2 regions of the Zhihengliuella flava genome follow, and region 2 is predicted to be linked to the other one. Evidence: riboswitches for the same ligand, from Rfam matches in the RefSeq annotation. Region 2 holds a riboswitch; the other holds the start of a gene.

Region 1 (6,849 bases), 780 kb from region 2:
CCGCGGGCTCCGCCAACGGATTCGAGATGGATTCCACCAGGACCGCCCGGGTCTGCGGACCGATGGCCTCGCGCCAGGCGTCGAGATCGTGCTGGTCCACGAAGTCCACGTGGTACCCGAAGTCCGCGAACGTGTCCGTCAGCAGGTCCACCGTTCCCCCATACAGCTGGCGGGCCGCCACCAGATGGCGCGGACCGGCGTCGTACCCCGGGCCGCCGGGACGTTCAGCGTCGCCGCGGCCGGCGAGCGCCATGAGGGCCAGCGCGACGGCGGACTGACCGGAGGCGGTGGCGACGGCGGCGACGCCGCCCTCCAGCGCCGCGAGGCGCTGCTCCAGCACTGCGACGGTGGGGTTGCCGGTCCGCGTGTAGGTGAACCCGGCTCGCGTCAGGGCAAACATTTCCGCGGCCGCGGCGTAGGACTCGAACTCGTACGCTGTACTCGCGTAGACCGGCGTGGCCACGGGGTAGTGCGGGCCGGCGGGGGTGTAGCCGGCGTGAATGCTGGTGGTCGAACTCATGAGGGGCTCCTCAGCTCGTCGGTGGTGTGCTGATCGTCGGCGGCGGGCCGGGCGCTGCCTGCGTGGGCGTCGGCGCCCGGCCCGCCGTGGGTGCTCGCGGCGAGCGGGCCGTTAGGCCGGCTGGGCGGCCAGGTCCACGGAGCGGACCGAGGCGGTGGCGGCGACGAGGTTCTTCAGCGAGGCCACCGTCTCCTCGTACCCGCGGGTCTTCAGCCCGCAGTCCGGGTTCACCCAAAGCTGGCGCTCTCCGACGCTGGCGAGGGCGATGCGCAGCAGCTCCTCCACTTCGCCGGCCGAGGGCACGCGGGGCGAGTGGATGTCATAGACGCCGGGACCCACACCGCGGCCGAACCCGAACTCCTGCAGGTCCGCCGCGACCTCCATCTTGGAGCGGGCCGCCTCGATGGAGGTGACGTCCGCGTTCAGGCCGTCAATTCCGGAGATCACCTCGCCGAACTCCGAGTAGCAGAGGTGGGTGTGAATCTGCGTGTCCACGCGGACGGAAGAGGTGGCCAGCCGGAACGCGTTGACGGACCAGTCCAGGTAGGCCGGCTGGTCGGCCGCGCGCAGCGGCAGCAGTTCGCGCAACGCGGGCTCGTCCACCTGAATGGCGGCGATGCCAGCGGCCTCCAGGTCAGCGACCTCGTCGCGCAGGGCCAGCGCCACCTGATTGGCCGTCTCGGCGAGCGGCTGATCGTTGCGAACGAACGACCACGCGAGGATGGTCACCGGCCCGGTGAGCATCCCCTTGACCGGCTTCTGGGTGAGTGACTGCGCGTACTCGATCCACGGGACGGTGAACGCCTCCGGCCGCGACACATCGCCCCACAAGATGGAGGGGCGGGTGCAGCGCGAGCCGTAGGACTGCACCCAGCCGTGCTCCGTGGCCGCGAACCCGTCAAAGTTCTCCGCGAAGTACTGGACCATGTCATTGCGCTCCGGTTCGCCGTGCACCAGCACGTCGAGACCGATCTCCTCCTGCAGGTCGATGACCCGCTTGATCTCCGCGCGGAGAAACTCGTCATACTCCTCATTCGTCAGCGATCCGGCGCGGTGGGCGGCACGGGCCTTGCGGACCTCGCCCGTCTGCGGGAAGGAACCGATGGTGGTGGTCGGCAGCGCCGGCAGGCTCAGGCGCTCGGCCTGGGCCGCCGCCCGATCGGCGGCATCGGCGCGGGTCGCGTCCTCGGTCGTGATGGCCGCGGTGCGCTGCCGCACCTCGGCGCGCCGCACGCCCTCGGCCGCGGCACGCTCGGCCTTCGCGTCCTCCGACTCCTGGATCTGAGCCGCGACCTCGGCCGAGCGGTTCGGGCCCTGCTCGACGCCGGCGGCCAGCGTCAGCACCTCGCTCACCTTCTGGTCGGCGAACGCCAGCCAGTGCGGCAGCGGGGACGGCAGGTTGGTCTCAGCGGCGACGTCGTGCGGGACGTGCAGCAGGGAGGTGCTGGTGGCCACCGAGGCATCTGCCTCGAGGGAGGTGAGCAAGTCAGCGGAGGCGGCCAGATCGTTCCGCCAGACGTTGCGTCCGTCCACGATGCCGGCGACGAACCGGGTGTCCCCCAGCGCCTGCAGCGCCTCGGTGCCGGGGCGTGCGCCGCGAACGAGGTCCGCGTGGACGGCATCGACGCCGGCGGCGGCGAGTTCGGCGAGCGCCTGCCCCGGCGCGGCCGGGTCGCCCGCCGTGCCGTAGCCCGTGGTGACGAACAGTCCCGGGCGGGTGCCGGCGTCGTACCCCGCGGCATCGGCGAGCTCGCGGTAGGCGAGCACGGCGTCGTCAACGTGGGCGCTGCCGTGCTCGGTGGTGAGGGCTGGCTCGTCCAGCTGCACCCAGTCGGCCCCCGCGTCGGCCAGCTGCGCGATGACGCCGCGGTAGGCCGCGACGACGTCGTTCAGGCGATCGATCGGCCGGAAGGTCTCCGGCGCGCCGTCGGCCGCCTTTGCCAAGAGCAGGTAGGTCACGGGCCCGACGAGCACGGGGCGGAGCGTGGCGCCGCGGGCCCGATGGCGCCGCACGATCCCGGCGAGGCGGTCGGCCAGCGCGGCAAAGCTGGTCTCCGGTCCGATCTCGGGGACCAGGTAGTGATAGTTCGTGTCGAACCACTTGGTCATCTCCAGCGGGGCGCGCTCGGCGTCACCGCGGGCCAGCGTGAAGTACGCGTCGAGGCCAATTTCCCCGCCCGGCCCGGCCAGGTCAGCAAATCGGGCCGGGAGGGCGCCCAAGGCGGCCGTGGTGTCCAGCACCTGGTCGTACAGCGCAAAGTCCGCGGGAATGGCCGAGGACTCGGTCAGACCCAGCGCGCGCAGCCGCTCCACGGTGGCGTCCTGCAGCGACGCGGCGGCGGACTCCAGCTCCGCCTCGGTGCTGCGGCCGGCCCAGTAGGACTCGACGGCGCGCTTGAGCTCGCGCCGGGGGCCGATGCGCGGGTAGCCGAGGATGGTGGCGTTCGGGAACGTGGTCATGGTGACTCCTAGGGTGAGTGGGTTGAAATCAAAGGGAATGTGTTGGTGTGGCGGCCGGCTCAGGCGTGGGCGAGCGGCCGGTTCGCGGCCTCCGCGTAGGCGCTAGCCAACGCATTGGCGTCGCCGAAATCTGCGCCCGCCGCGTCCGCCGTCCCGGCGCCCGTGAGGCCGAGCTGGTCCACGACGGCGACGGAATCCACCGCGTCGTTGAACGTGTACAGGTGCAGGCCGGGGGCTCCTGCCACGAAGGCTTCATGGGCCAACGCGGCCGCGTGGTCGATCCCGATGCGGCGACGCTCGGCATCAGTCGACGCCCGCTCCAGCCGTGCCAGCAGCGCGGCGTCGGGGGCCAGCCCGGCCAGTTCCGCCAGCCGGGTCAGCCGCCGCACACTGTTGACGGGCATGATCCCCGGCACGATGGGGATCCGTACCCCGGCGGCGCGGGCGGCCGCCACGAGGTGGGCGTATTCGGCCGCGTCGAAGAAAATCTGGGTAATGGCAAAGTTCGCGCCCGCCCGTTCCTTGGCCAGCAACACCTCGACGTCGTGTTGGAAGCTCGGCGACTCGGGGTGGCGCGTGGGGTACGCGGCCACACCGATCGCCAGCCGCCCCGCGGCCAGCGAGGCGGAGCGGCGCGCCTCCACCTCGCGGATCAGCTCCACGAGGTACCGGGCGAAGGGCAGCTCGCCCGGCCCGACGGCGTCGTGCCCCGGGGGTAGATCGCCGCGCAGGGCCAACACCCCGCGCACCCCGAGTGCCACGAGGTGATTGACCAGGCGGTCCAGGGAGGCGCGGCTCTCCCCCACGCACGTCAGGTGGGCCAGCGGGCGCAGTCGGGTGTGTTCGATCAGGTGTCCGATCAGCTCGACGGAGGCCCGCCGCCGGGCGGGGCTCCCGTTGTAGGTGACGGACACGTAGTCGGGTGCCGTGGCCTCCAGCGCCGCAATCGTCTCGACGAGGCTGCCGGCGGCCGCCTCATTCCGGGGCGGATAGAGCTCGTAGGACAACGACGGTGCCGTCGATGCCTGCAGATCTGTCATCGTCTCTCCTCGCAGTTAGTGCGAAGGAGTACGCCACGCACACCCACCGGGTACGACGACGGTGGGCGTGGGGACCGTGGATGCGTCTCCATCGCTTCTGGCGGTAGCACCGTTCCGAGCCGGCAGGGCCGGGTCCGGATGGTTGCTGCGGCGTCGTCGAGCCAGATCTCTCAGCCGCTCTGGATGGGTTGTGGAACCAGACTGCGGTGCCGGCGGGAGAACGGACAAATGAGTCGGCGGCGGGCGCTTCACAGTGCTGCACATGACCCGCGATGACTCCGTGTGGCCGGATGTGTCCCCCGGAAATCCGGGGTGCCGCGTCTCACGCGCGTCATAAGACGTGATGATGACGCGGTACGTCGCGGTGTACCCGCGCCTGCGCCGGGAAACCGGCCGCGCCCGCAAAGAACGGCCGCAGCCTGCGCCGCTGGTAGCGTATGGCCCGTGCACACCACGATCCGAGCGCGGCTTCGCAGGGTCATCGCCATCTGGGCGGTGGCCCTGATCGTCGTCCTCGTGGCGGCCGGCGTGGCCATCGCCGTCGTCAATGCCAAGCACTTTGGTCCCGAACGCGTGGTGGCTGACTACGTGGCCGCTCTCCAGGAGGGCGACGGCGCCACCGCGCTCGGCTACCTCAACCTCGACGCCCCGGCCGAAGGCAATGGCCTGATGCTCTCCCGCGAACCGCTGGCGGCCTCCGCTGCGGCCCTCGGCGACGTGCAGATCGAGGAAGAAGACCGGGAGGGGGACCGCGCGTCTGTGCGGGTCTCCTACGGCGTAGAAGGCCGCGGCTACCACACCGACTTCCGGCTGGTGCGCACCGGCCAGCAGTGGCTGTTCTTCGACCAGTGGGACTTGCAGGTGGGAAAGCTGCCGCAGGTGCAGGTCAACGCGGCCAACACCACGGACGTTGTGGTCAACGGGACTGAGGCACCGCTCGAGGCCGGCGCGGCGACCTTCCCGGTCCTCCCGCCGGCGATCGTCACCGCGTCCTTTGAGCAGCAATTCTTCCGGGCGGAGGAAACCAGCCGCATTGTCACCGAGTACAGCGACGCCGAGGATCCCGTTCAGTTGGTGTCACAGCCCACTCAGGCGCTGACGGATGAGGTGGATCAGCAGGTGCGCGCCTACCTCGACGGGTGTACCGAGCAGCAAGTCCTCATGCCCGCCGGTTGCCCGCTGGCGTATGACACCGTCGACCGGGTGGACGCCAGCACCATCGACTGGGAGGTCGAGCGGTATCCGGAGATCCAGATCACGGGGTTCGACGGCGGCTGGGTCCTCGCCCCGCTGGAGGCGGACGTCTCCCTCCAGCTCACGGAACAGGACCTAGCCACCGGAGCGATGACGGACGTGGACGTGACGGAGACCTACACGTTCACTGCAAAGCTCGACGTGTCGACGTCGAACGTGACCGTCACCCCCGTCGCCGTCGAATAGCGCGCTACTTCACCGCGGGCAGCGAACCGGTGGCGGGGTTGTCATCCCGGATGACGAACCGCCCGCGCAGCACCAAGTACAGCGCCCACGCCCCGGCGAGGAGGGCAACGCCAGAGCCGAGCCCCACGGCCCAGCGCGCGCCGAGCGTGTCCCCGATGAAGCCAATCAGCGGCGCCCCAATCGGCGTCCCGCCTTGGACGACCGCCATGTAGACCGCCAGCACGCGGCCCCGATACTGCGGTGCCACGGACAGCTGAATGGACGTGTTGCAGCCGTTGAGGAACGTCACCGCCCCGAGGCCGACGGGCACCAGCGTGAGCGCATACCACCAGAAGGACGGCATGAGCGCACCGGCGACGCCAGCCACCCCGAACACGACGGCGCCGCCGACGAGGTAACGGAGCCGGAACCGGCCACGGCGGGCCGCCCAGAGCGCCGCGCCGAGCGTGCCGACGGCGGTGATGGAGCCGAGGACTCCGTACTCGGTGGGACCGCGGCCGAACACGCTGGTGGCCATCATGGCGTTCGTGATCTGGAAATTGAATCCAAACGTGCCCACAAGGAACGCCATCGTCAGGATCACGATCAAGTCCGGACGGCCGGCGATGTAGGCGAGGCCTTCGCGGATCTGGCGCTTGCCGCGCGGGGTTGGCTCCGCCCGGTACAGCGCGGCAACATTCATGCGGGAGATGCCGAAGAGCACGGCCGCGAAGCTCGCGGCGTTGAGGAGAAAGGCCGGGCCGGTGCCCACCCACGCGATGATGAGGCCGGCGACGCCCGGGCCAGCCAGGCGGGCGAGGTTGAAGGAGGCGCTGTTCAGGGCGACGGCGTTGGGAATGTCCTTTTTGGCGACGACCTCGGAGACGAACGCCTGCCGCGCCGGGGCATCAAACGCGCTGCCGACGCCGAGCGCCAGCGCGATGACGTACACGTGCCACAGTTCGGCCGTCTCGGTGACCACGAGCAGGCCCAAGATCAGCGCGGTGAGGCCCATGGCCGTCTGCGTGATCATGAGCAACCGGCGCTTGTCATACCGGTCCGCGATGAGCCCGGCCCATGCGCCGATGAAGAGGATCGGGAGGAACTGCAGGCCCGTGGTGATACCCACGGCGGTGCCGTTCTGATCCGTGAGGACGGTGAGTACCAGCCAGTCCTGGGCGACGCGCTGCATCCACGTGCCGATGTTGGATACCAGCGCCCCGGCCACCCACAAGCGATAGTTCGGGCTTTTCAGTGCGCTGAACATCGTGGGCACGTCGGCTGGCACGCTCCTTGCGAGATGAAGGCGGGGTAAACGAGAACCACCCTAGTAGTTACTGAGAGCAACTACTAGGGTGGCCGTCACACTCGGCTGACCGAGGGCGCGATTAGTCGAGCCCGCGGAGGTCC
Region 2 (6,849 bases):
TGACTCGCCGGTTACGGAACCTACTCCGGCCGAGCGCGGACGTTTTGTCGAGCGAATTCTCTGGACCTTCGCCGCCGGGGCGGCGGTTTATGCGCTGGTGTTTGCGTTGATCTCCGGCGGGCTGGGGCACCTCGTCGTCGGGCGGCCACCGGCACTGATCGTGACGCTGTTGATTGGCGCGTTTCCCCTCGTGATGATGCTGGCCGGTTATCTGGCTGCGCGGCCGGTGGAGGCGTACCGGGGTGTGGCGCTCATTGGCATCTTGCTGGGCGCGGCGCTCACGATCTTCGGCTTTTCGCATGGCGCAGTCCATGCGGTCACCGGCATCGGGCTCTTGCTGTGGGCGTTTAAGACGCGGGAACAGATCCTCGTTTGGGCGGGCGTCGCCAGCCTGGTGCTCACCGCGGCACACCTGTTCGTGGGTGGGCTCATGGTGCCGGCAAGTTATGCAGAGACTCGGCCGGATGCCTTCGGGCCCGCGTTCACCGTGGCACCCTACTGGGTCGGCGTGCTGTGCGCGCTGATGCTGGCTGCTTGTGCCATCGCCCAGTGGTTCCGCCGCCGACGAGCGGCCGCCTAGCGCCGCCGTCGTCTGGCATCTGCCCGCGGCGCGCGGCAGAATCGAGAGTATGGACACTGCAGGACAGAACGACGCCGGCGCGGGCCAGGCGCCCCAGCCCAGCGCGGCTCACGCGGCGGAAACCAGCCGCTTCACCTCCAAATTGCTGTGGATCTACTCGGTGGCCTTCGTGCCGTGGGTGATTGTGGCGATCGTTCTGGCTGGCATGGCGCAGCAGGGTGGCGGGGATGCGGCCCTCTCCGGGGCCGCCCTGTGGCTATGGTTCCTCGCCGCGGCGGCCCCCACCGCCGCGGCCATTGGTGTGCTGTTCATCGCGCGTTCCCACCCCGCGCCCGCTGTGGCGCAGACGGCGCTGATCCTCGCCGGGGTGAGCCTGCTGCTGCTCGTGACGGCCTTGATGTTCGGCGCGCCAAAGCTCACGCTGCTCGCCATGTTGGCCGTCTGGGCGGCGGTGCTGCGCACGCACTGGATGACCGTTGCCGCGGGCGCGATGCTCGTGGCGTTGGCGGCGCCCCTACTCCTCGCCCCACTGGTGGGCAGCGGGGCGGTCCCCGCTCAGACCGTGCCGGTGATCGACGCCGCGATGCTGGGCACCCTCATCGCGTGCGCCGTCAAGGCCCGCACCACGGCGGCCGAGCGCCGGTCCTAGGTCCAGCGCTTGATGGCCCAGCGCTCCACCAGTCCCAACACGGCGTCGGACAGCTTGCCGATCACGGCGAGCAGGATGATGGTCAGGATCAGCCGGTCCGTGCGCCCGTTGTACTGAGAGTCCGTCAGCAGGAAGCCAAGTCCCATCGAGGACGCGATGAGCTCCGCCGCAACGAGGAACAGCCAGGCCTGCGCGAGCGCGAGCCTCAGGCCAGAGAAGATGGACGGCACCACGGCCGGCAACTGCACGGCCGTGAGGAGTTTGACCCCGCGCATGCCGAACGCCCGCGCCGCCTCGATGAGGTTCTTGTCCACGTGGCGCAGCGCCAAGTAGACGGTAGTGAAGACGGGGAAGAACGCACCGATCGCGATCAGGGTGACCTTGGAATCCTCGCCGATCTTCATCCACAGAATCAGCAGCGGAACCCACGCCAGCGACGGCACCGCCCTGAAGGCCCCGATGGTGGGGGAGAGCAGCGCGTCCGCCAGCCGGGACAAACCGACCAGCGAACCCGCGGCCAGGCCCACGAGGCCACCGATGGCGAAGCCCAGCAGCACGCGCTGGGTGGAAATGCCGATGTGAGGGCCCAGCTCTCCGCGCTCCATGAGCTCCACACCCGCACTCCACACGGCGGTGGGAGAGGGCAACTGCACCGGGGAGAACACGCCCAAGGCGGTGGACAGGTACCACGCCGCGAGCATGACCACGGGCACGACGGCGCCGAGGATCACGCGCCCGCCCGTCGTGTTCAGCAGCCGCGAGGCGCCGCGGCCCGACGGTTCGGTGGCGGGTTGCTCTCGCTCGCTGGCCGGCTCGACCGCGCTGGACCCGAAGGAGCCTACGGCGACGTGCGCGGCGACGTCGTGCTCCGGCGTCTCGCGGCTACTGTGCGTGTGCGGGGTGGGGCTCATGATGACTCCGTGATGGTGGAGGAGTCGGCGTTCTCGGCGAAGGACGGGTCAAAGAGCGTCTCGAGGGCCTCGTCAATGCTCTCCTGATCGGAGACATCGCCAATTTCCACGAAGATCGGGCCGACGGCCTCGAGGACGCTGCGCTGGGCATCGCCCGGCACGGGGTCCACATCGAGGTTGGACCGCTCGAGGATGACCTTGTTGGCGATCGGCTCTTCGAGGCCCGCGACGTCCGCGAGGATTTCCGCCGTTTCCTCTGGATTCTCCGCGGCCCACTCACGGGCCTTCTGGTAGGCGTCGATCACGGTCTGGGCCAGCTCGGGCTCGTTCTCGAGGAAGTCCTCGGTGGCGTTGAGGAATCCGTACGTGTTGAAGTCCAGGTTGCGGTACATCAGCTCCGCGCCCTCTTCCTCGGCGCCGGCCATGATCGGGTCAAGGCCTGCCCACGCGTCCACGGAACCGTTGTTCAGCGCCGACCAGCCGTCGGCGTGCTGCAGGTTCTCCACCGTGACGTCGTCAATGGTCATCCCGTGCTCCTGCAGGGTCTGCACCAAGAAGAAGTAGGGATCCGTGCCCTTGGTGGCGGCGATCTTCTTGCCCCGCAAATCCTCGACGGAGGCGATGTCCGAGCCCTCCGGCGTGACAATCGCGGACCATTCCGGCTGCGAGTACATGGCGATGGTCTTGATGGGCGTGCCGTTGGCGCGGGCCAGCAGGGCGGCGGAGCCAGCGGTGGATCCCACGTGCAGCGCCTCGGAGCGCAGCCCCTCGTTGGCCTTGTTGGAGCCGGCGGACTGCAGCCAGTTCACCTCGACGCCCTCGTCCTCGAGCGTCTCCTCCAGCCAACCCTGATCCTTGATGATCAGGCTCAGCGGGTTGTAGGTGGCGAAGTCCACGTTGAGGGTCTCCGCGCTGGCTTCGGCATTCTCGCCGGCGCAGCCAGTGAGGGCCACGGTGGCGGCCACGGCGGTGGTCAGTCCCAGCAGGCGGTGGGTGCGGGTCAAAGATTTCATGATGCTCCTGATGATGAGTGCGAGGTGATGCGGTACGGAAAGGTGTGTGGGGCCGGGCGGTAGCGCGGCGGGGAGGTGAGCGCCAGGCGTGGGTGGGCCGGGTGCGCCCGGTGCGTGGGGCGGCCGCTCATCGAGGTGAACGACGGCGGCGCGTCGGTGGGCGCCGGACGACGCCGTCGTCCTAGTGCCGGTGGGGGTCCACGCCGAGCTCTTCGAGCAGGCGTGAGCGCAAGGCGCTGAGCTCTGTTCCGGAACGGTCCCGCGGGCGCCGACCGGGGACCTCAAGGCATTCGGCGACGGTGGCGCCGTCGGTGCCCGGCGTGCGGCCGAGGACCAGGATGCGGTCCGCGAGTTGGAGGGCCTCATCCACGTCGTGGGTGACCAGCAGAATGGTTGCCGGGTGCTTGGCGTGAATGTCCAGCAGCAGGTCCTGCATCTTCAAGCGCGTGAGCGCATCCAGCGCGCCGAACGGCTCGTCTAGCAGGAGGACGCCGGGCCGGCGGGCCAGTGCGCGGGCGAGCGAGGCGCGTTGGGCCATGCCGCCGGAGACCTCGCGCGGCCGGTGATCGGCGTGCGCGGCGAGTTCTACGTGCTCCAACAGTTCCGTGACCAACTGCTGGCCCGCCGACTTGTCGGTGCCGCGCGGCAGGCCCACCGCGACGTTGTCCCGAATCGACTTCCACGGCAGCAGGCGGGGTTCCTGGAACGCGAACGCCGCGGACTCGGCGATGCCGGTCACCGGTGTGCCGCCGATCCGGACGGCGCCGGTGGTGGGGGAATCCAGCCCGGAGACGGCGCGCAGCAGCGTGGATTTGCCGCAGCCGGAGGGCCCGAGGATGGCCAGGACCTCTCCGGGGCGCACGTCAAGGGTGATGTCCCGCAGCACGGTGGCGGAGCCGAAGGCCTTGGACACCGCGTCGAAGGTCACGGGCAGGGCGCGCTCCGAGGCGACGGGCGCGGCGGTGCTGGCCGTCGTGGCTGCAGCGGGGGACAGCGTAGAGGAAGTCATGCTCATCTCCATCGGTCCTGGCGTTAGCACCTTTCCGTCATGACGGATGGTTGCTGCGGCGTCGACGAGCCAGATCTCTCAGCCGCTCTGGATGGTTGGTGTGCACTACTAAAGACTGAACATGACGCCGAGCGCAACGTCGTGGGCCTTCATGTGACGCGATGTTGAGCCATCGGCGGCCTCGAAGACGCGCTGTGGCGTCCGGACCGGCCCCTCAATCCGTGTTTAGTAAACGTTTGCGTGGCCCAAATCACCACCTCTAGTGTCGAGGGCAGTCGTCACGCAAACGATTACGTGACGACGCCGGATGCGGCACTGCTTACGCAACACAGGCGCCGGGTGCCGTCCGGCAGGCGAGGTCTCAACGGGAGGGAGAAGAACGTGGCGACGATCCGCGAAGTGGCAGCTCGAGCGGGCGTCTCCGCCGCCACGGTGTCGCGCGTCGTTAACGGCGTTCCCGGCTTTTCTGAAGGGACCCGGGAGCGCGTGAAAGCCGCCATCGACGAGCTCGGCTACGAGCCAGACTCGCTTGCCCGCGGCCTGAAGACCTCGCAAAGCGCCCTTCTCGGCGTCTTGGCGCCGGCGGTGTCCGACGCCTTGGCCTCCCAAATCCTCAGCGGCGTGGAAAGTGCCGCGCGGGAATCCGGGCACGCCGTCATGCTGGGACGCACGGGAGCTGGCGCCGAGCTGGCCACCGACTACCTCAGGACGCTCCGGGCCTACCGGCCCGCCGGCGTCGTCCTCATTTCCTCCGCGATCACTCCGGACATGCGCCGCGCCGCGGGATCGCGCATCCCCCTGATCTCCGTGGCCATTCGCAAGGGCAGCGAGTTCGCCAGCATCGCGATCGACGACGAGCTGGCGGCCTATGAGGGGACCAAAGCACTCCTCGACGCCGGGCACCGACGCATTGGGCTCTTGGCCGGGGACGAGTCGTCGGTCCTCGTGAACAAGCCTCGCGAACGCGGCTACCGCCGCGCGATGGCTGAGGCCGGGGCCACACCGCTGGAAGAGCGTGGCAACTCGCTCTATGAAAGCGCACTTCCGGCCCTCGAGAGACTGTGGCGGCGCGACCCCGGCCTGACCGCAATCTTTGCCCTCAGCGATGAGATGGGCGCCGCCGCCGTCAACGAGGCGCAGCGCCGAGGCCTCCGCGTCCCGGATGATCTTTCCGTGCTGGGATTCGATGACACGCCAACCTCCCGGCATGTCCATCCGCCCCTCAGCACGGTGGCCCAGCCCTTGGTACCCATGGGCGAACTCGCCGTCAGAGTTCTGCTTGGCGAACACGGAAGAAACCGCATCCTGCCGCACCGATTGATCACGCGGGGAACCACCGGCCCCGTGCCTGCCTACTCGCCCTAGCGATTCCCACACACCCACCATCGCGCCGCTGACTGGCCGCGTTCGACACGCGAGTCCGCAGCGCCGTACTGAGTCCTGCCCAGAAACCCTGTTCATCAACCCGCCCGCACCACCGTTCCACGAGGAGAAACATCATGAAGCAACGTCGCTCGAATCGTCCCTTCGCCGTCACGGCCATCGTCTCCATCGGCGCCCTCGCGCTGACCGGCTGCAGCTCGGCCGCGAGCTCTGAATCCGGTGACCCGCAATCCTTCGAAGGGCGAGGTCCCATCACCTATGTCAGCAGCCCGGATTCCTCCGGGGCAGCGCAGGAAACCATTGACGCCTGGAACGCGGAGCACCCGGACGAGCAGGTGGAGTGGATCGAGCTCCCCCTAGACGCCGATCAGCAGCGTCAGCAAATGGTGCAGAACGCCCAACTCGAATCGGACACCTACACGGTTCTCAACCTCGATGTGGTGTGGACCAGTGAATTCGCCGCCAACCGCTGGATTGCTCCGTTGCCCGAAGACGAGTTGCCGGTGGCGGAGATGATCCCCGCGACGGTTGAGGCCGGCACGTACGCGGATCAGCTCTTTGCCGCCCCGTATTACACCGATGGGGCGCTGCTCTATGGGCGGTCTGACCTGTTGGACGCGGCCGGGGTGCAAATGCCGCAGACGTGGGATGAGATGCAGGCTGCGTGCGATGCGGTGTTGGCGTTGCCTGAGGCCGAGGGCATGAGCTGCTACGCCGGGCAGTTCGACAAAAATGAGGGCCTGACGGTGAACTTCAGCGAGGCCGTCACCTCCGCCGGCGGCACCCTGTTTACTGAAGACGGGCAGCCCAGCGTTGACACGCCGGAAGCCCTGACGGCGCTCAACTTCCTGGTGGACGGATTCGAGTCGGGAATGATCCCGGAAAAGGCCATCACCTTCCAGGAAGAACAGGGGCGTCAGGCCTTCCAAAGTGGTGACCTCGTGTTCCTGCGCAACTGGCCATACATCTACAACCCGCTGAGCGCCGAGGACGGGTCCAGCGAGGTAGCGGGGAAGTTCGAGGTTGCCCCGATCCCGGGCTTGGAGAGCACGGGCGTTTCCACGCTGGGCGGCCGGAATCTGGCCGTCTCCACCTTCGCCGAGAATAAGGCCACTGCGCTGGACTTCATCGACTTCTTTGTCAGCCGTGAGCAGGAGGGCCAGCGCCTCGAGCTCAGCTCACGGGCCCCGGTCTACGGCGAGTACTTCGAGGACGACGACGTGGTGAGCTCGTTGCCCTACCTGCCCACTCTGTTGGGTTCCATTGAGTCGGCCCAGCCCCGGCCCAAGACCGTCCAGTACGGC

What was found. A riboswitch is a leader RNA that binds a small molecule or an ion and turns the genes downstream of it on or off. The one in region 2 is predicted to bind S-adenosylmethionine.
Region 1: it holds a riboswitch for S-adenosylmethionine, as region 2 does, so the genes downstream of both, IW252_RS05135 (methylenetetrahydrofolate reductase) here and IW252_RS08790 (ABC transporter ATP-binding protein) in region 2, are expected to answer to the same signal.

Annotation. Positions count from the first base shown of each region.
Region 1 covers NZ_JADOTZ010000001.1:1,106,882-1,113,730, forward strand. The annotation lists gene IW252_RS05125 (aminotransferase class V-fold PLP-dependent enzyme) at 1-520, opposite strand, end outside; gene metE (5-methyltetrahydropteroyltriglutamate--homocysteine S-methyltransferase) at 632-2,980, opposite strand; gene IW252_RS05135 (methylenetetrahydrofolate reductase) at 3,040-4,020, opposite strand; SAM riboswitch class I at 4,106-4,210, opposite strand; gene IW252_RS05140 (nuclear transport factor 2 family protein) at 4,465-5,460, shown strand; gene IW252_RS05145 (MFS transporter) at 5,465-6,706, opposite strand; gene IW252_RS05150 (NHL domain-containing thioredoxin family protein) at 6,828-6,849, opposite strand, start outside.
Region 2 covers NZ_JADOTZ010000001.1:1,885,999-1,892,847, forward strand. The annotation lists gene IW252_RS08770 (hypothetical protein) at 1-580, shown strand, start outside; gene IW252_RS08775 (hypothetical protein) at 630-1,229, shown strand; gene IW252_RS08780 (ABC transporter permease) at 1,226-2,140, opposite strand; gene IW252_RS08785 (aliphatic sulfonate ABC transporter substrate-binding protein) at 2,137-3,153, opposite strand; gene IW252_RS08790 (ABC transporter ATP-binding protein) at 3,335-4,162, opposite strand; SAM riboswitch class I at 4,168-4,260, opposite strand; gene IW252_RS08795 (LacI family DNA-binding transcriptional regulator) at 4,544-5,527, shown strand; gene IW252_RS08800 (ABC transporter substrate-binding protein) at 5,662-6,849, shown strand, end outside.